2 regions of the Desulfosporosinus sp. BICA1-9 genome follow, and region 1 is predicted to be linked to the other one. Evidence: a T-box and tRNA genes for the amino acid it is inferred to sense, from the RefSeq annotation. Region 1 holds a T-box; the other holds one or more tRNA genes.
What was found. The T-box of region 1 lies ahead of JL57_RS11300 (valine--tRNA ligase). A T-box ahead of a tRNA ligase gene usually reads a tRNA of that ligase, here a tRNA-Val.
Positions count from the first base shown of each region.

Region 2: it encodes a tRNA-Val, which carries the amino acid that the T-box ahead of JL57_RS11300 (valine--tRNA ligase) is inferred to sense. The anticodon was not compared.

Region 1 is NZ_JUEE01000087.1:24,792-35,064, forward strand. It holds gene JL57_RS11270 (sodium:calcium antiporter) at 364-1,362, shown strand; gene JL57_RS11275 (DMT family transporter) at 1,328-2,206, opposite strand; gene JL57_RS11280 (LysM peptidoglycan-binding domain-containing protein) at 2,411-3,184, opposite strand; gene JL57_RS34210 (hypothetical protein) at 3,365-4,123, shown strand; gene JL57_RS11290 (nitroreductase family protein) at 4,237-4,770, shown strand; gene JL57_RS34215 (hypothetical protein) at 4,823-5,086, shown strand; gene JL57_RS11295 (FMN-binding glutamate synthase family protein) at 5,452-6,870, shown strand; T-box leader at 6,942-7,158, shown strand; gene JL57_RS11300 (valine--tRNA ligase) at 7,212-9,872, shown strand; gene JL57_RS11305 (folylpolyglutamate synthase/dihydrofolate synthase family protein) at 9,914-10,273, shown strand, end outside.
Region 2 is NZ_JUEE01000131.1:17,016-27,288, reverse strand. It holds gene JL57_RS15470 (GerMN domain-containing protein) at 1-177, opposite strand, end outside; gene dnaG (DNA primase) at 539-2,389, shown strand; gene rpoD (RNA polymerase sigma factor RpoD) at 2,379-3,569, shown strand; tRNA gene JL57_RS15455 (tRNA-Asn) at 3,779-3,853, shown strand; tRNA gene JL57_RS15450 (tRNA-Ile) at 3,874-3,948, shown strand; tRNA gene JL57_RS15445 (tRNA-Val) at 4,051-4,125, shown strand; gene JL57_RS15440 (ATP-binding protein) at 4,603-5,736, shown strand; gene ilvB (biosynthetic-type acetolactate synthase large subunit) at 6,550-8,328, shown strand; gene hyi (hydroxypyruvate isomerase) at 8,373-9,164, shown strand; gene garR (2-hydroxy-3-oxopropionate reductase) at 9,189-10,079, shown strand.

The DNA of each region.
Region 1 (10,273 bases):
CAAGGGAATGCATTGTTAGTCGGGTATAAAGAAATAGGATAGTTAAATTACTGAAGCATATGAACACAGAAAAGCCTGAGTTCCATTCAATCCGAATAATGGACTCCGGCTTTTTTGTGTTCAATTTGTCAGTTTGGTTTTAAGAAAGTACACGAAGAAGACTCTTAAGCGGATTGTTTTATCATAAAAAAACCCCACTCTCGTATAGTTATAGAGTGAGAATTATTGACGCTTAAGGAGATGTAAGAACCTAAGAACCTAAGAACCTAAGAACCCTACTTATTCACCATGTTAGGTACTTGAGTTTAACGGTAACATTGTTAGAACCCTCAGGGAGTGAGCAAGAAGAAGGGAGGGTAATAGTTGAGAGATGTCGGGTTTTTAATTATAAGTCTGGGAATTATTTTGATTGGGGCTGAAGCGTTCACTAATGGGATTGAGTGGTTGGGGCAAAGGCTCAAGCTTGGGGCTGGAGCGGTGGGGAGTATTTTCGCAGCGGTTGGGACTGCCTTGCCCGAGACCATGGTTCCGATTATGGCCTTTTTAGGGGGAAGGGTAGGGCCGGAAGGGGAAGACATTGGGATAGGAGCGATTCTTGGTGCGCCTTTTATGCTTGCGACAGTGGCTTTCTTTATCACTGGAATTTCGGCGCTTATATTCCGGCGCAGGAATCTCCCCCTGCGTATTGATGCTAAGGTTGTAAGCCATGATCTAAAATTTTTCCTGATTGTCTATTCAATGGCCATTCTAGCTTCCTTTTTACCCTCTCAAACACTTAAGAATGGTTCTGCTCTAATGTTAGTTGCAGCTTATGGAATTTATGTATACCAAACACTGCGCGACTGCAAGGATGATTGCCAACATGAAAAGTTAGCACCCTTATATGTGTCCAGACACAATCCTCAACCATCGATGACCATGATTTTAGTACAAATATTCTTGTCATTAGTGGCGATCGTATTTGGGGCGGATCGTTTTGTCGATGCTATACAACCCATCGCTGTAGCCGTTGGAATTCCAGTCTTTGTGCTAGCTTTAATAATTACTCCAATAGCAACCGAGTTACCGGAAAAATTTAATAGCGTCCTTTGGATCCGGCGGGGTAAAGATACGTTAGCTATGGGTAATCTAAGCGGAGCCATGGTGTTTCAAAGTTCTGTGATACCGGCTATCGGAATTGCTCTTACGCCTTGGAAACTTGATACCTTGGCACTCTGGAGTGCGCTGCTTGCTGTGGGAGCAGCGTTGATTCCTTACCTTTCACTACGTTACAAAGGGGTTATTTTACCTACTACTCTCCTAATCGGAGGAGTATTCTATCTTTTTTTCATTTTGACGGTGGTTCGTTTTTCGATCCCGTAAATTCTGCGATGAGCATACCTGCTAAGACCAATCCTGCCCCAAAGAGCCCTCTTTGGGTTAATATTTCTCCAGCAAAGAAAAACGCAGAGATGGCAGCGAAAACCGGTTCCATGGAAAATATGAGAGCGGTATGGGTCGGTGTGGTGAATTGTTGCATTTTAGTCTGAACAAAGAAGGCGAGTGAAGTTGCCGGAATAGCGGTAACTAATAAGGCTATCCATACAGTGGAGCTAAAGGATATGGAAGGCTGGGGCAATAGGAAGGAGAAAAGGCCGCTTAAAATGCTGACGGTAAGAATCTGCACGCTGGCTAAAACTGTGGCATTTGTCTCAGGGGCATAACGCCCTACTAAGAAAATATGTAAGGCAAAGCATACCGCACAAGCAAGGATCATGAGGTCACCCTTATTAAGCTGAAAACGATCACTTAGGGAGAGAAAGGCTAAACCGACTAAGGCACAGAATATACCGATGATTAGGCTGGGGTTTGGAAGTTTCCGTGTTGTTATAGTAACTAAGGTTGGGACAAAAACGACAGAAAGTCCAGTGATAAACCCGGCGTTGGAGGCCGTGGTGTATTGTAGTCCCACCGTTTGCCAAGCGTATCCGGAGAAGAGAAAAACCCCTAAGGCCGCACCTTTTAGCACAGTGCCTTTGGAGATATGGGCCTTCTGTAACCAGAGAAACGGAAGTAAGCTAATAAATGCCAGAGCAAAGCGAATCGCTAGAAAAGGAAACGGGGGAAGGTCCTCGATTGCCCATTTAACGATGACAAAGGTTGAACCCCAAACTAGGGTAACCATAAGTAAGGAAAAATCAGCCCATTGGCTTTTACTCAACTTCAATCCAATTCCTCCTCTTCTTTATCAAGTCTGACTAAGCTCAGAAAGGCCGTTGCGCAGGTTACGCAACGGCCTTTCTGAGCTTGAACAGACTTACTGACAGCGACTCTTCTGAACTTTGGTCTCTGACATCCGACCTCTGTAGTGCCACAGTGATTACGCAATTTCTAGTATACAGAAACAAATGCCAACTGAAAAGAGGGATTATTAACCTCTTCCTCCCTGATGTGGTCCTGGAAGATCTATCATAGGCAATTGTGCCTCTTGCAAAGGTTCTTGGCTTATTATCGGAGTATAGATTGGAGGTGGAGAACATGGCGTTGGTTGGGGACACGGGGCAAATTCGCCGCAATATTGTTGCTTCGCTTGACAGAATAAATGGTAGTGACGTTCTTCATCAGCGGCCATTTCCATAAGGATACACTGGATTTCTGGAATGGGTATTTTTTGAGCGAGTTCAAGATATTCCTGATGGTCTCTGGCCTCGTCTGCAATGTTAGAGTCTAACAGAGCGCAAAGGTCGCTGGTATAGTTGACAAAATTCGCTCGCCATTCAACCCAGTGCCCGCTACTTAATGCTCCGTATTTCGGGTCAACCCCCAGATAACGTAAGGCAAGAGCTAATTTTTCGAGATGTTGCATTTCGTCGTAAGCAATGGGGCGTAACAAGGCATCGAAATCTGGGTGGTCCAAAAGCACGGCTTGATATAGGTAGGTTGTGATCGCGGTTAATTCGGAATCCTTACCAGCATAAGCCTCGTAGAGCCACGTGGCGTATGTAAGGGTAGGTTCGGGAATCTGCATGGGGGTAGCAGGTTCACGGGATTCCTGGACGGGGAGAAGTAAAACTTGGCCAGCATATATGCGATCAGGATGTTTTAAATGATTCAGTTGGATTATCTCAGCCATTTCGACATTGTAGGCCTTGGCAATTTTATAAATAGTATCCCCAGCATGTACAGTATATCGTGCATAATCCATCACGACGCCTCCTTTTTCATATGACATAGCACACTATATTCGCAAAGGGGAAGACATGATAATGGGTAATAATGGAATAAAGTTGGAATGTATTGGACAAGTTCAACGTAGTAATAGTATTAGGATAAATATGTAAAAATCTTATCGATAATAAGTATATAAAAGGGGGGCGGGAGAGAGATGGGTCTATTTATTTTAAGGGGAATCACAACGGCTTTGCTAGTTACAGTTTTGACCCTTTTTGCTGGTGTTATATGGGGTGCCATAGGTTTAGGCGGCCTGAGTACCTCTAGGTTATTGGATATTGGGCTTCTGGCGAGTTGTTTAGTGGGAGGGTACAGAACAGCAAAAGAAAGCGGTGTCTGGTTAATGGGCGGGGTCACTGGAGCTGGCTATGTTACAGTGGGGACTCTATTACTGGCTCTATTCCTTCCTATTCAAGGGTGGGGCTTCATGCAAGTTCTTCTCGAGGGTGCCTTGATCGGTTTAGTCGCTGGGGCCTTCGGAGCAGGCACAAAGCGGGAAACTGGGAGTTCTTGGAACGCAGGAAAGAATCATTCATTTTTTACTCCCTCGTATGCCAGTTATGGTACAGATGACCACTTCAGCAGCGAGTTCGATTGGGAGACGGAGCCTATATCAAAGGATGATTCTACAGAGAATCAAGGGGCGAAGAAAAATTCTGATGAAGGTTCAGAGATAGAATGGCCTTGGGACAGGGAAAATAAAAATAATAAATCAAAATTCTCAAGCCCAAAAAATTCTGGAATTTCGGAGATTTGGGAATCCGAGCCGCTAGATAATGATCTTGCTGATTGGGCGAGAGGGAGAGAGGATAAAGATTTAGCGGGAACGGAAAAGGTAAGCACGAGAAAAGCAGTTACGGGAAAAGTTACTTCGGAGAAAAATAGGGATTTGAGACCCTGGTGGGAGCAATAGGATTATTAATGGTGATATGTTGACGAAAGCAGGAAAAGGAACTGGTTGAGAGAATAATACTAATATGTAAGAACATAATACGAAAAAAAGCAAAGGAAATTGGAGGACTGAGAATGAACTTTCTTGAATTGGCTCAAGCTCGGCGGAGTTTGCGCACCTATCTGGATAAACCAATCGAACAGGAAAAATTGGAGTATATTTTAGAATCAGCCCGGTTAGCTCCGTCCTGGAAGAATCTACAGTGCTGGCGATTTGTTTTGGTCGAAGATACAGCGGGGCGTAAGGCTTTAGCTGAATGTATGAGTGAGAGTAATCCTGGACGGAAGGCTTTGATGGGAGCCCCTATGGTCATTGTTTTATGTGCAGTGCCTAGTGAATCGGAAGTATGGGAAGGCAAGGACTTTATGATGTTAGATGCAGGACTTGCCATGGAACATTTGGTGTTAGCTGCAACAGATCAAGGGTTGGGGACCTGCTGGCAGGGTCTGTTTAGTGAGGAGAAAGTAAGAGAGGCTTTGGATGTTCCCGGAAATGTTCGAGTAGTAGCGATGACTCCTTTAGGATATGCTGCTGAGGAACGACGCCCGCGTCCCAGGAAGGCGATGGCAGAGATAGTTTTCCACGGAAAATGGGGAGGACTTGTGTGACACAGCGCTCGGTGCTTGCGACGCAGAGCAAACTAACCGTGTAAGCTCCTAAATGAGGATCGGGGTTCCCGCCAAATTCGCCATCCTTGGCTCAGTTGGCGGCTTCGCACGTCCTGTGCTCAGCCCCGTATCTGGGGTCGCTTACACGGAAGTTTGCTTTTCTGCTTTCGCAAAGACGTCGCGCTCGTGTCACACTGCGTCCTTGACTTGGGTCCGAGAACGGGGAACGAACGGGGAGCGGAACGTCTGGGGGGACGGCACATTTCATGTGCGCCGTCTGAAGGATGGAATTGGAGGAAAATGGGGTCAGGCCTAGGGGACATCGTGTGTAAGAGTGAGGTTCTAAAAGGAAGAAGGGGGCGGTTCTTGACTTGCATGCAAGTCAAGAACCGCCCCCTATTGCGCGCACTAGCGAACACGATGCTTATTCTGCAGCTTCCCTCCACAGGAGGCCTTCGTCACAAAAGCAGAGTACGGGGTAAGACTCCCACTTGAAGTGGGAGTTTCACGATTAGATGAACTTACTCTAATTTGATCCTTGAATATACAAAGAAGAGGAACCTCATTTTAAAACGTTCAATGAGAATTCCTCTTTTTTGTATATTATTGACTAAGCAGCGTAGACTACGCCTATTAAGATTGTGCATTAAAAAATGCGTAAGTCAAAGATGGGGGATTATCTTGTTGATTACGACCGCCCTACTCATAGTTGCTCTTTCTGTTTTGGGGACACTCATTGCAGGAATCATTCTTTTGTTAGTATTTTATATTGTCGGTAAACGTTTGTTCCGAACAATCGTGCAACGGCTTTTTGGTTTAGTGATTGAAAGGCTTCTTAAAGATAAGTATCATGAAAACCTGGCGGAATTGTGGAGTGCTGTGCGTCGTACTTCAGTCCAGACTATTCTGGAAATCAGTTTACGAGCTGAAGAAGGAAAATTGATCCATCGGCCTCTAGGCTCTCCAAAAACACTGCCCCATTATGATACCCTTATGTTCGTCGCTGCTCAAATGGCGCGTCTTCCTAAAGATGTCAGTATTCCAGTAGACATGAAGGTAACCCTCGGGTCGAAGGCAGAAAAGCCCCTTCAGATCGATATTCCGTTAATGATTTCGGGCATGGGTTATGGGGTCGGGCTGAGCGAAGAGGCTAAACGTGCCTTAGCTAGGGCAGCAAAACAAATGGGAACCGCTACCAATTCTGGTGAGGGTCCCTTTCTTCAAAGCGAACGGGATGAAGCCGACAAATTCATCTGGCAAATTAGTCGGAGCACTTGGGGGCATAGTCCTCAAGGGATTGCTACTGCGGATATGCTGGAAGTACAGATGGGACAAGGGTCAAGTGTAGGGTCCCGAGCACATGAACCTAATTCCATAAAGGGAAAAGCACAAAAGCTCATGGGCGTATCCCCTGTGGAATCCGTCGTGTCATCTGCTGTCATCCCAGGAATTAATTCCCCTTGGGATTGGCCAAAGTATGTTGCGGATTTGCGTTCTGAAGCAGCCGGGAAGCCTATTGCTATCAAAATTATGGCCACAGGAGGTTTAGAGCGGGACTTAGCCGTTTGTTTGGAGGCTGACTTTGATGTCATTGTGCTCGATGGGTGTCAAGGTGGTTCGTCTGGGGCAACACCCCTGATCTGCGATGATTTGGGAATCCCAAGTCTCTTAGCCTTAGTGCGCGCAGAACGTTTTTTGCGCGAACAGGGAGCCCGTAAAGAAGTGAGCTTGGTGGTCGGAGGAGGATATGCTACACCAGGGCAATGTTTAAAAGCTATAGCTCTGGGGGCAGATGCGATCTATCTAGGAACTGTACCTCTGTTCGGATTAATCCATAACCAAATCCATAAAATTCTCCCCTGGGAACCGTTAACCCAATTAGTGTATTACGATTCCCCCTATAAACAACGGCTGGATATTTCTTTGGCCAGTAAAAGTGTAGCCAATGTCTTAAAGTCAATGGTCTTAGAAATGGAAGAGGGAGTACGTGCCATGGGGAAAACTGCTTTGTCGGAGCTTGGTCCTAACGATCTTGTCGCAGTGGATGAATGGACCGCTAAGGTAACCGGCGTAAGACGTGCAGATATTCGGCAAGATTAAGTAAAGGGGATTCCCAAAGATTTTGACAATATTTATCATGCCGAGTATAATATAAAAAATGAATATTCGAGATAAACCCTAAGAATGTAAGGAATAGCGTGGTTAACTGTTCAGAGAGAAAGGCTTTAAGCTGGGAGGCCTTTTCGGTAAGCGCTAAGGTCGTACAGGAGGGGCAGGGGGGAATGAAGTACTCTCTGACGGAAAATCCCCGTTAGCGCATGATAAGTGCTGGGAGACCCTGTGTCGCTCAGAATAAAGGTGGTACCACGGAAGCTTTTCGTCCTTTACCAGGATTAAAGGCTTTTTTTTGGTTTAGTGAGTGGAAGGAGTTACGAAATATAATGGAAGAAATATCGGATAAAACAGAACCAATCGAAATGGCTAAAACTTATGATTCGAGCTTAGTTGAGGGGAAATGGTATCAGTATTGGGAGGAAAATGGCTTTTTTCATCAAGAGGTGCAAAAGGATAAACCAGCGTTTAGTATTGTAATGCCGCCGCCGAACGTGACAGGGGCCCTTCATCTTGGGCATGCCATGGACAGTACAATTCAAGATATCTTAACGCGCTTTAAGCGGATGCAGGGCTACAATACCCTCTGGGTACCTGGAACGGATCATGCCGGAATTGCGACTCAAGCAAAAGTAGAGGCGCAGTTGGCTGAGGAAGGGACAAATCGACAGGAACTGGGGAGAGAGAAGTTCTTAGAACGGGTTTGGGACTGGAAACGGCAATACGGTGGGCGAATCACTCAGCAGTTGCGCAGACTGGGTGCTTCTTGTGATTGGGAACGTGAGCGCTTTACGATGGATGAAGGGTGCTCGAAGGCGGTTCGGGAAGCCTTCGTTGACCTCTATCAAAAAGGTCTGATTTATCGCGGAAATTATATTATCAACTGGTGTCCGAAATGCCATACCACGATTTCGGATATTGAAGTAGAGCACCATGATCGAGACGGAAATCTTTATCACCTAAGATACCCAGTCAAAGACAGTCAAGAAGCGCTGGTTGTGGCAACGACTCGACCGGAAACTATGCTCGGAGATACTGCCGTGGCGGTTCATCCTGAGGACAAGCGATATGCGCATTTAATAGGAAAAACCTTGATTCTGCCTCTGATGGATCGAGAAATCCCGATTATAGCGGATGACTATGTCGATCGCGAGTTCGGGACGGGTGCTGTTAAGATCACTCCCGCACACGACCCGAATGACTTTGAAATGGGGCTTCGTCATCAATTGCCTCAGATCATGGTCTTAGATAAAGAAGCTAAGATGAATGAAAATGCGGGTCGCTATCAAGGCCTGGATCGTTTCGAAGCGCGTAAAGCAGTCGTGGAAGATTTAAAAGCGGCAGGGGCTCTCGTCAAAATCGATGCTCATGCCCATGCGGTGGGGGAATGCTATCGTTGCTCCAGCGTGATCGAACCGATGGTGAGTCGACAGTGGTTCGTAAAAATGGCCCCTCTTGCCGAGCCTGCTATTGATGTTGTTCGGGATGGACGTTTAGAATTTGTGCCGGATCGATTTGATAAGATTTATCTGGGTTGGATGGAAAATATCCGGGATTGGTGTATTTCTCGTCAACTCTGGTGGGGACACCGCATTCCGGTTTGGTATTGCGAAGCCTGCGGTAAGGAGATCTGTGCCGGCGAGGATCCCTTGAGCTGCCCGAGCTGCGGAGCAAAGAACCTGAAGCAAGATCCCGATGTTTTAGATACCTGGTTTTCCTCGGGTCTTTGGCCTTTTTCCACCTTGGGTTGGCCGGAGAAAACAGCTGAGTTGAAACAGTTTTACCCGACCTCTGTCTTAGTGACCGGCAGGGATATCATTTTCTTTTGGGTTGCCCGCATGATATTTATGTCATTGGAGTCTATGAAGGAAGTGCCCTTCCCGAAAGTCATGATTCACGGGCTGGTCTTGGATGCCCAAGGGCGAAAAATGAGTAAATCCTTAGGCAATGGCGTGGACCCCATCGAAGTGATTGAGCAGTACGGAGCAGATACCTTGCGCTTTATGTTAATCACAGGGAATACCCCCGGCAATGATCTTCGTTTTCATCCTGAACGCCTGGAAGCAACCCGGAATTTCTCCAATAAGATTTGGAACGCTTCTAGGTATGTAATCATGAATTTAGAAGACTACGCGCCAGGTCCTCGTGGAGAACTAACGCTGGTGGATCGCTGGATCCTCTCCCGTTATGCCTCTATCGTAGAGAAGGGGACAGAAGCTCTGGAAAACTTTGATCTTGGAGAAGGTGGACGATTACTCTTTGAGTTTATCTGGAGTGAGTTCTGTGATTGGTATATTGAGCTGACTAAGCCACGCCTTTACAACAAAGAAGATGCTGTAGCTCGGCATACTGCCCAATCCGTCCTGCTTGAAGTCCTCGAAGGAACCCTGCGGCTGTTACATCCTTACATGCCGTTTCTCACGGAAGAGATCTGGCAGAACCTCCCGAATGAGGGGGAGGGCAGCATCATGGTGCAGTTCTGGCCACAAGTACCACAGTATAAGGACGCTGAAGCCGAGAGTAATATGACACTACTCATGGACACCATTAAAGCAATCCGCAATATTCGTGCCGAGATGAAAGTTTCACCTGGACAAAAGGTCGAAATCCTAATCCTTGCCCCAGATGGGGTTCAACGTAAGGTGCTCGAAAACGGCAAGCCAGATATCCTGAAATTGGCTGGAGGGGCGAGGGTAGACATCTTTGAAAGGTTGGCCGAGAAGCCCGCTCAATCAGCCAGTGCCGTTCTTGAGGGTGTAGAGATTTATCTGCCCTTAAAAGGATTGATGGATTTTGATAAAGAAATAACTCGGATCGAAAAAGAGATTATTGCAGCCAGCCAAGATATTCAAAGTCTGGACCTAAAACTAAATAATCCGGGATTCACCAACAAAGCACCTGCAGCAGTCGTGGCCAAAGAGAGAGAGAGACTAGAAGGCCTCTTAGCCCGCAAAGTAGCTTTAGAAGAACGCTTAAAAGAGTTAATGTAAGGTATTTCATGTATACGTAAATCGTGCAGGAGGGAAAGGGAATGTCCGAAAAGGATCTTGAAAAGGAATATTCTGAGAGCTTACAATACCTCGCTAACCTGACGACGTTTGGTATAAATTTTGGGCTGGGGCGTATTCAAGAACTTCTTAAACGATTGGGAAATCCGGAAAGAGTTCTGCGCGTAGTTCATGTAGGAGGTACGAACGGCAAGGGTTCGACAACGGTCATGATTGCTCGTATCTTACGGGAAGCGGGGTACAAGGTCGGAGTCTTTACCTCGCCTCATATGCACGATTATCGGGAACGCATGGTCATCAACGGGCAAATGATCCCTAAAGAAAAGGTCATTAAGGTGATAGCACGAGTGCGCCCACATTTAGAAGCTATGGTTGCGGAAGGT
Region 2 (10,273 bases), on a different contig from region 1:
AAGAGATTGCGGAGTGGATTCAGAGGGTGTTACCACTGGAGAAGTTGGTGCAGGTGCAGTTGTGTTATCGGGTGATTTGATTGTTTGTGTTCGAGTTGAATTACAGCCAATCAAAAAGGCGCCAGTAAGTAACAGACAGATTGATAAAATCAGCGAAATAAAAGATCGTTTATTCATAAAATATCTACCTTCCTCATAAAGTTCTTTATTTGTACTCTTCAGAACCTGAGTTGGATTTTTTGATTAGATCTATACTATCATGCTTTTCAAGTATGGAAAAGGGTGGCTCGGGGACCACAATTTGCACTAAGTAGACCAATGGTAAAAGTAAGAATAAATAATTGTCGAAGTAAGCAGGTATTCTTTTTGAAAAAGGAGAATTAGGTATACTTAGTTAGTGCTCCATGCCCCTAATAAAATCTGACAACTTGAATTAAAGAACTAAAAAGAGGATTTTGTGAATTCTCGGCGAAGAATTGTATAAGACAAGGGTTGACAAACTATATTAATTGTGGCTGAGAATTGAAAGGCGAGAAACGTGAACAATCGGCTTCATGAAGAGTTTATACCAGAAGAGATTATCGAGGAAGTGCGATTGCGCACAGATATCATTGAGGTAATATCTGAATATGTCAGTCTCCAGCGCAAGGGGAACAACTATTGGGGTATTTGTCCGTTTCACTCGGAAAAGACACCAAGTTTTTCAGTGTCCGCCGAGAAACAAATGTTTTATTGTTTTGGGTGTAACTCTGGAGGAAATGCTTTTTCATTTGTTATGAAGAAGGAAAACTGGTCTTTTGTGGAAAGTGTTCAGAATTTTGCTAGCCGATATGGAGTAGCGCTTCCTGAAAAATCACTCTCTCCGCAGGAACGAGAAGAAAATCGACTTCGTCGAAGGTGGGAAGAAATTCATGAATGGGCTACCAGTTATTATCAGGACATTTTAGTAAGGTTGCCAGAAGGAGAACCCGGACGAGTTTACTTTGCTAAACGTGAGGTCGATCTGGATACGATCAACCGCTTTCGGCTTGGTTATGCTCCGGAACGCTGGGATGGCTTAATAACTTACATGCAGGAACGAGGGGTTCAGCCACATGAATTGGTAGGAGCAGGGCTGGCCTTAGAAAAAGTGACATCTGGTAAAGTAAGCCGGTACTATGATCGTTTCCGCAATCGCGTACTCTTTAGTATACTTGATCGGCGCTACCATACTATTGCCTTCGGGGGGCGGGTTCTGGATGATTCACTGCCTAAGTATCTGAATTCTCCTGAGAGCACGTTCTATAATAAAGGCCATCATCTCTATGGGATGCATCGTGCGCACCAAGGAATTCGTGAAGAAGGTTACGCTCTATTAGTTGAGGGTTATATGGATGTCATTGCGCTGCAAAATGCTGGGTTCCCGAATGCGGTGGCCTCTCTAGGTACTGCGTTAACACGGAATCAGGCGACTCTATTAAAGCGGTATGCACAACGCGTTGTACTTCTCTATGATTCGGATGAGGCAGGTGTTCAAGCTGCTTTAAGAGGGGGAGAAATCCTCTGTGATGTCGGGATCCGAGTGGATGTTTTAACCTTAAGTGGAGCCAAAGATCCGGACGAATTTTTAAAGAGCTATGGCTTGGAAGAGTTTAAACGATCATTAAGCCGGGCGTTAACTTATGTAGAATTCAAATATCGGACATTTGTCCAGAACAAGCTTCCACAGACTATTCCTGAAAAAGCTGAAATAGTGATGAAATTAGCTCCAGACATTCTTAGAGTGAACAGTCCGGTTGAACGAGAAGGGTATGAACGCTTTTTAAGTCTGGAACTTGGCCTTACTTTGGAAGCTGTGCAGCGTGAGATTGTAAGTCAGGAACCGAAAAAAGCTAAAAAGGAGCGAGAACACGAATATTCTCAACAAAAACAGGTTAGTTCTGGGAAAAATAGAGATAATATTAAGGGTACCATTATAGGTAAGGGTAATATCGAACAGCCCCAACCGACTGTCTATTTAGCGGGTTATCGCGCAGAGCGAATGCTTTTACGATTGCTCTTAGAAAATAAGGCTCATTTGCCGAGAATTAAGGAAAGACTAGGAGAATCCTTTTGGAAACTTCCGGCACACCAGCAAATTTTTAAGTATCTCAACCAGGATGGCGTATTGCCCGCGCATAGCGACGAAACGGTTCAAAGCTGTTTGGCTAGCCTGCTCTTGGAAGAGTTAGATATATCTCAAACTGAGCGGCTTTTAGAGGATTGCATAAAGGGCATTCTTTCAACGCAAGTAGTGGAAAGAGTGGAAGATCTTCAAGCGCGCATGGCAACTTTAGAAAAATCCGGTGACATGGCAGGGGCTATGGCTCTGTTGAAAGAGATAGGAGAGCGGTTGAAACGTGGCGAATAGTAAGGTCGTAGGCACCCAAAAGAATGATCCGAAGAAAGGTGGGGGACAGGTGAACGATGAACAAAAAATGGACAACGTCCAAGCCCTCATTCAGAAAGGCAAAAAGAAGGGTTCCATAACCTATCGAGAGATTATGGATGCTCTCCAAGGGATTGAGCTTTCTGCGGATCAGATAGATGATATCTATCAACAACTTGGTCGGATGGGAATAGATGTGGTGCCAGAGCCTGGAGAAGTTGAACTCGAAATCATGAAAAAGGGCAAAGATGACGATGACGATGATATCGTAGAGGATCCTGAGGATGAGGTCGAAGAAGAAGCTGAAGTGGATCTTTCCGTTCCTGAAGGAGTGGGAATTGATGATCCAGTTCGCATGTACCTCAAAGAAATTGGACGAGTTCCTCTACTATCAGCGGATGAAGAAATCGAACTGGCAAAGCGGATGGAGGAAGGCGACGAGGAGGCAAAGCGGCGACTAGCCGAAGCCAATTTGCGTCTAGTGGTCAGTATTGCCAAACGGTATGTAGGACGAGGTATGCTTTTCCTAGATTTAATTCAAGAAGGTAATCTGGGGCTGATTAAGGCTGTCGAGAAGTTTGATTATATCAAAGGGTTTAAGTTTAGTACGTATGCTACATGGTGGATCCGCCAAGCGATTACTCGTGCCATAGCCGACCAGGCCCGGACGATACGGATTCCTGTGCATATGGTAGAAACCATAAACAAATTGATCCGAGTTTCGAGGCAACTCTTGCAGGAATTGGGAAGAGAACCAGCTCCTGAAGAAATCGCTAAAGTGATGGATATTCCCGTTGAACGAGTACGAGAAATTATGAAAATTGCCCAAGAACCCGTTTCTTTAGAGACCCCGATTGGGGAAGAGGAAGACTCTCATCTGGGAGATTTTATCCCTGATGATGATGCACCAGCCCCGGCGGAGGCAGCATCCTTCATTCTTTTAAAAGAGCAATTGGAAGAAGTTCTGGAAACATTAACCCCACGTGAAGAAAAAGTTCTCAGATTGCGCTTTGGACTTGATGACGGGCGGACGAGGACATTGGAAGAAGTGGGACAGGAATTCGGTGTCACCCGTGAACGAATTCGTCAGATTGAGGCTAAGGCATTGCGGAAATTGCGCCATCCAAGTCGCAGTAAAAAGCTAAAGGATTATTTAGAATAAGTGACCCTGAACTTGTTCAGAGGCCCGTCCCAATAGGAACACTTCGCGGCGAAGGGCAGACTCTATCCCACCTAGAACCACCCCCCACATACAAAATGGGGGGTCCTGAAAACTGGATCGATCCCAGAGGATAAAATTTCTAATAAAGATAATCACAAAAAGACTTGACTACAGCGGGCGAATTACGTATAATAACCCGTGCAAGAGATTCCTCGATAGCTCAATGGTGGAGCAACCGGCTGTTAACCGGTAGGTTGTAGGTTCGAGTCCTACTCGGGGAGCCATTACTTTTTTATCTTATTACGGGCCCATAGCTCAGCGGTAGAGCCCCCCGCTCATAACGGGTTGGTCCTAGGTTCGAATCCTAGTGGGCCCACCATTTCGAAGTTCGAAGTTCGAAACGGTGGAAAAGATAACAAACATACGTAACTTAGTTCTTGTTCGTACAGTTTATCGAATAACGAACAACGAATATCGATTTGGGCGATTAGCTCAGCGGTAGAGCGCATCCTTCACACGGATGAGGTCACTGGTTCGAGACCAGTATCGCCCACCAGTGAAATAGATATAGAAATTAGGTAAACAAGCCTACAGTCTTGGTATGAGCAGATTTGTGGATAGTGGAAAATTGTGAGGCTGAACGACAAAACTGTTAAATACCCACTAATACCCGTAAGAATCACTAAGTAGTCGGTCAAAATTCGGTCAGGCGGTCATAAGAAAAATACAGATACCTCATTGATGAGTTCAATGAGGTATTTTATTATTGAATGGATATTTTTTAGCTTTGACATATAGATCCATAATAGTTGAGACATTTATGAAATTACTACCTTTACACTTAGAGGCCCAAAATGGGCTCTAAGTTGTTTGAAAGGATACAATTCTAAAATTCCCTTACCACTAACCATCCTTTTAGTTTATACGTGTTCAATATTTTACGTTCATACAATTTATCATTATCTAAGCGTTTGCATTATTACACTAAATGTAATATTATGTTACATATAGTGTAATAATAAGGAGTGGAGACATGCCGAGCAGATTATTTCCATTGGGTGGACCCGTATCGGAAAAGGATATCGTTGATCGTGAGGATTTCTTACTTTCCCTTGGAATTCGATTAATAGAAGGGCAGAGTATCATGTTGGCTGGCCCGCGTCGAATTGGTAAAACGTCTTTGGCGTTAGAGGTTTTAAGGAGACTTAAAACAAAGGATAGTTATGTTGCGTTTATTGACCTATTTCGATATAACACAAAAAAACAACTTTCCCTTGCAATTATAGATGCTTGTTTAGAAAATCGTAGTGGTATTAGTAAAACAACGGCAGCTTTAAAAGATGGCCTAAAAAGAATAGCTAGCGGGGCAAGGCTAACTGCTAAGATCCAGGATCTTGAATTTGAGGTTGGGTTGCCGGGCGAAGGTAGAGATGATGATGAGTTATTTAACTACGCTCTTCGCCTACCTGAGATTCTTGCAAAAAAGGACAAAAAGCAGATCGTGGTGGTTTTCGATGAATTCCAAGAGGTCATTCGCATAGCTGGTGAGGATACACTTAAGGTTATGCGCTCTTATTTTCAGAGACAAGAGGGTGTTTCCTATTTATTTCTTGGTTCAAAAGAGGGCATGATGAATACTATCTTCGGCGATAAGAGGCAGGCCTTTTATCGATTTGCTACAATATTGCCTATTCCACCTATCCCTACGGATGCTTGGAAGGAGTACCTTTCCTCCAAATATTTAGAGAAAAGAATCGCCGTTAATGAGAGGACAATCCTTGAAATCTTAGATTTAAGTGGTGGTCATCCGCAAGACACAATGCTTTTATGTTCTGAGATTTACTACGCACTTATAGAAGCTGGGGAAGCGACATTAACGTTGGATTTTGTAAGAACAGGATATACCCGGGCGCTTTTAACGTTGTCCCCTGTTTTTGATGAACTCTTAGATGAATTGGGGAAAGTCGCTAATGTCCGTCATGTGCTGATTGGTATTGCAAAAGGGTTACGCATTTATTCGGGGCTGAGCGGTAATCCAAATGAGATAAAGCGAGCTGTAGATACACTGGTTTCAAGAGCAGTTATCGAAAAATCTAGCCGTGGCAGTTATAATTTTGTGGAACCGATGTTAAAACATTATCTAATCGAAAAGATTGATGTTTATTAAACGTAGAAGGGATTTATGCAAGTACTGCTTTATTTTTATCCTTTAATAAGTAATTTTGCTCATGGCCCGAGTCCGTAATCTAGGCATGACATGAGTATAAATCTTACCAGTTGTCGCGAACGTTTTTTTGACCAAGGAGCTCTGAGACTGTTTTTAAATCAACGCCCTGCTAGATAACATCTAGTTGTTTATCTAGTAAATAAGATGGAAAAACAGGTTGTCGCAAACAATTGGCTGAAAAGATGTTGTATTCAATTTGTGGTCTTTTCTATACTCACCTTGGTCTGTGCGGGGAGTTATTTCAAATTAGGTCAAATATAAGGACCAATGTCCTATTCCAAGAATTCAAGTTAATGATATTATTAAGCATGACCTATATCAAAGATAGATTAAGTATCTTATAGCTAAATGATTAACACTTTACTTAGCTCTCCTCCTTTTTCTATACCCCTCCTAGTGAGGGGATTTTTATATTTATGACCCATAAAATTTCTATTGCATTTACAGGGCAAAATGTGGTAGTATTCTAGTACGGAAATAATGAAACACAGTTTTAATATGTGAAACATGATTAGATATTAATCAGCCAACCATATCTAATCGTTTAATAAATCATTTATCTCCTCCGATAATTAAGAGACAGTCAGCTAAAACCTTTAGAGAGTAATGCACCAGCAGAGAAAACTTTACCGTAACTGTGAAACTTAATTTCACTATATAAAACGAAAATGATTTTTAGTCGTTTTGTTACGGTTTCTATTTAATAAAGTTAACCTATGAGAAATGCAAAAGAAGTAAAGGAGGAAGATTGGTATGGCACTTTGGGGAGTCGAAAAGGTAGAGGAACAGGGTTGGGGAGAAGTAAAAGCTGAAACAAAGAGAATGACAGGAGCCCAATTTATCGTGACATTTTTGGCTCGCAAGGGAGTGACTCAGATTTATGGTATTCCAGGGGCTGCCATTCTGCCTTTTTACGACGAGGTATTTGAGCGCCACGATATGCGCTCGATTAATGTCCGTCATGAGCAAACCGCAATTTTTATGGCAGACGGTTATGCAAGATCGACGGGTAAAGTGGGGGTTTGCGCAGCTACCTCTGGTCCAGGTGCAACCAATTTTCTGACAGGACTCTATAGCGCCTATGGAGATTCTATTCCATTACTAGCAATCACGGGCCAAGTTCCTACTAACTTACTGGGAACCGATGCGTTTCAAGAAGCGCCGATTGTGGAAATGGCTGCGCCAGTCACTAAGGCAGCGTACTTGGTCAAGAAGACGTCTGAGTTGCCTAAGGTGATGCAAGAGGCATGGAAATTGGCGACGCAAGGTAGAAAAGGCCCGGTCTTAATCGATCTTCCCATTGACGTCCAAAAAGGAAGTATAATAATTAATGTCGAAGATTATTTGAATGAAGAGACCGATAGTCGCATAATGGAAGTAACCCATAGCCAATTAGAACAGGCTTTAACAATGATTCAAGAAGCTGAGAGACCGGTAATTATGGTTGGAGGAGGAGTTGTTTTAGGAGACGCCTCAGAAGAACTTTTAGCTCTGGCTGAATTACTCGAGATTCCTGTCGTTTCCACGCTCATGGGGAAGGATGGGTTTCCAAATTATCATAGGCTCTATGCAGGAATGGTGGGGACCATGTGTCAGACTCCGCTAGGTAATAAAACCCTTCTGGGTTCCGATCTTATCCTGAATCTAGGGGGAAGGTTCGACAGTCGGAGTACAGGAGCCATGGCGGTTTTTAAAAAGGACCGTAAAGTGATTCACGTCAATATCGATAAAACAGAACTATCACGCAATGTACCTGCGGAACTGGAGATTGTTTCAGATGTGAAAGATTTTTTACGGCAATTCAACCATCAGATTCGCAGAAGTGCGTACAAGCCTAAAACTGAGGCCCAGGAAAGGGTTCAAATTCTTCAAGAAGATAGGATAAAGCTTGCTCGTCAAACGGACTTCGAGACGCGACCCTTGAAACCTCAGCAGGCTATCATTGAAGTCAGAAAAGGTCTGCACAGGAATGCAATTGTAACCTTGGATTGTGGGTTGAGCCAAATCTGGGCTACTCAATTATTTGAGGCCTACGAACCTCGGACGTTTTTAATCACAGGACGAGCAGGCACCATGGGGTGGGGGTTAGGGGCAGCTATGGGAGCCCAGCTCGCTTATCCTCAACGTCAAGTTGTCAATTTATTGGGGGATGCGAGCTTGGGGATGTCGCTACAAGACTTAGCTACTGCCGCAAAACATAATATTCCTGTGGTGGTCGTTGTCTTAAACAATTCACTTTTTGGTCTGATTCGACAGCAGCAAAACCTGCTTTTCAACCGCAGATGGATTTCCACGGAATTGGACTACGAAAACACAGTGCAAGGGCATCAAAGAGGCTTAGACTTTGTCGCTACGGCCAAAGGAATGGGTGTAGAAGCTGAACTAATAGACAAGCCTGAAGAGATCACTGAAGCTCTAGCGCGTGCGTTTAGCATCAATCGCCCTTATCTAATTGAGATCTTGGTTGATCCGGATGCACAATGTTCAGTTTCTCTGGATGGAACTATTAGTGGAGTTAAGGAACTTAATTAAGAGGTATAAGTAGATAAAATAGTCAGCAGAAAGGAAGATCACTTATGGGTACAGATCTTAAGAATTTCGTCGCAAATCTTTCATTCCTATTTACAGAGTTGCCTTTTATGGAGCGGTTTAGGGCCGCGAAAGCGGCAGGCTTTGCAAAGGTAGAGTTTATGTTTCCCTACGATTATGACCTTGAGGAGATAAAATCACAGCTTAATAGCTTAGAGTTAAAGCTCGTTTTATTTAACCTTCCGGCAGGGGATTGGGGAAATGGGGAGAGAGGAATCGCGGTTAAGCCAGAACGGAAGAACGAGTTTCGTGCAGGAGTAGGGCAAGCGATCGTGGCGGCTCAAAAACTTGGTGTGACACAGGTGAACTGTTTAGTTGGCAAAGGAGATCCTGAGTTGGATGAGTCGGTATTACGGTCGACCATGGTGGAAAACATCTCTTATGCGGCAAAGAAACTTGAGGAGCATGGTTTGCGCTTGATGATTGAACCTATTAATCATTATGATATTCCTGGGTTCTTCCTCAATACCACGGATCAAGTTTTAAAACTCATCGCAGAAATCAATCGTCCAAATGTCTTTTTACAGTGGGACATTTACCATGCGAGTCGTGAAAACGAAGATCTCTGGAAAACCCTCAGTAATTCCATAGCTCAGATCGGCCACATTCAGATTGCGGATCAGCCAGGAAGACACCAACCGGGTACGGGTGAGATCGCTTTCCAGAGATTATTGACAGAGCTTAAGAAAGCAGGGTATTCGCAGGAGATTGCCTTGGAATATGTTCCTGGCCCTGATACAGAAACATCCTTAAGGTGGGTTAAAAATTATAGCTTATAGAAAAATAGAAAGGTGTGATCTGAGTTGAGTAAGATTGGTTTTATCGGTTTAGGAATCATGGGGAAGCCTATGAGCCGAAATCTTATAAAAGCAGGTTATGAGGTTGTTGTGTATAACCGAAGCACAAAGGCAATTCAAGAGATTGTGGAAGCGGGGGCAAAGGCAGGAGTTTCCCCTAAGGATGTTGCTGAACAGTGTGAAATAATTATTACCATGCTTCCCAATTCCCCTCAAGTCCGTGAAGTAATTCTTGGACCTAATGGGGTTCTAGAAGGGATTCATCCTGGTTCTATAGTGATTGACATGAGTTCTATTGCTCCCATTGTCAGTCGAGAGATAGCTGAAGTCCTTGCCGGAAAATCCGTGCGTTTTCTGGATGCGCCAGTGAGTGGGGGAGAGCCCAAAGCGATTGAGGGGACCCTTTCTATTATGGTAGGCGGGATGTTAGCTGATTTTGAAGAATGCTATCCGATCTTTCAAGCTATGGGCTCGTCCGCATTACTTTGCGGAGATGTCGGTGCAGGAAATGTAACAAAATTGGCAAATCAGATTATCGTAGCGGTAAATATTGCCGCAGTATCCGAAGCCTTAGTACTAGCGACCAAAGCAGGGGTTAATCCTGAAGCTGTTTATAAAGCTATTCGTGGGGGATTAGCAGGCAGTACTGTTTTAGATGCCAAAGCGCCCTTGATGATCGAGCGTCGCTTTGATCCGGGGTTCAGAATTGGGTTGCATATTAAGGATTTAAACAATGTTTTAGAAACGGGTCATGAAATCGGTTCTCCGTTGCCCTTAACGGCGTCTGTAATGGAAATGATGCAAGTGCTCAAGGCTCAAGGCTTAGAACAGGCGGATCATGGAGCTCTCGTTCAGTATTACGAAAAACTGGCCCAAAGCGAAGTTAGTAGAGGATAGTAACGAAAGAGATACGGATGGGACAAGGGGAGGATCCGTCAGATAACTTTCAAAATTTAAAGGTGGATGGATTGACAATAATAATCTATCCGCCTTTTCTTGTGCGCCGAGAAGCACTTTGCCTGACAGAGTGTTATAATAAGAACGACCTATTCTACATAATTTTGAGTTTTGTTTTTCTCACACTAGGGTTC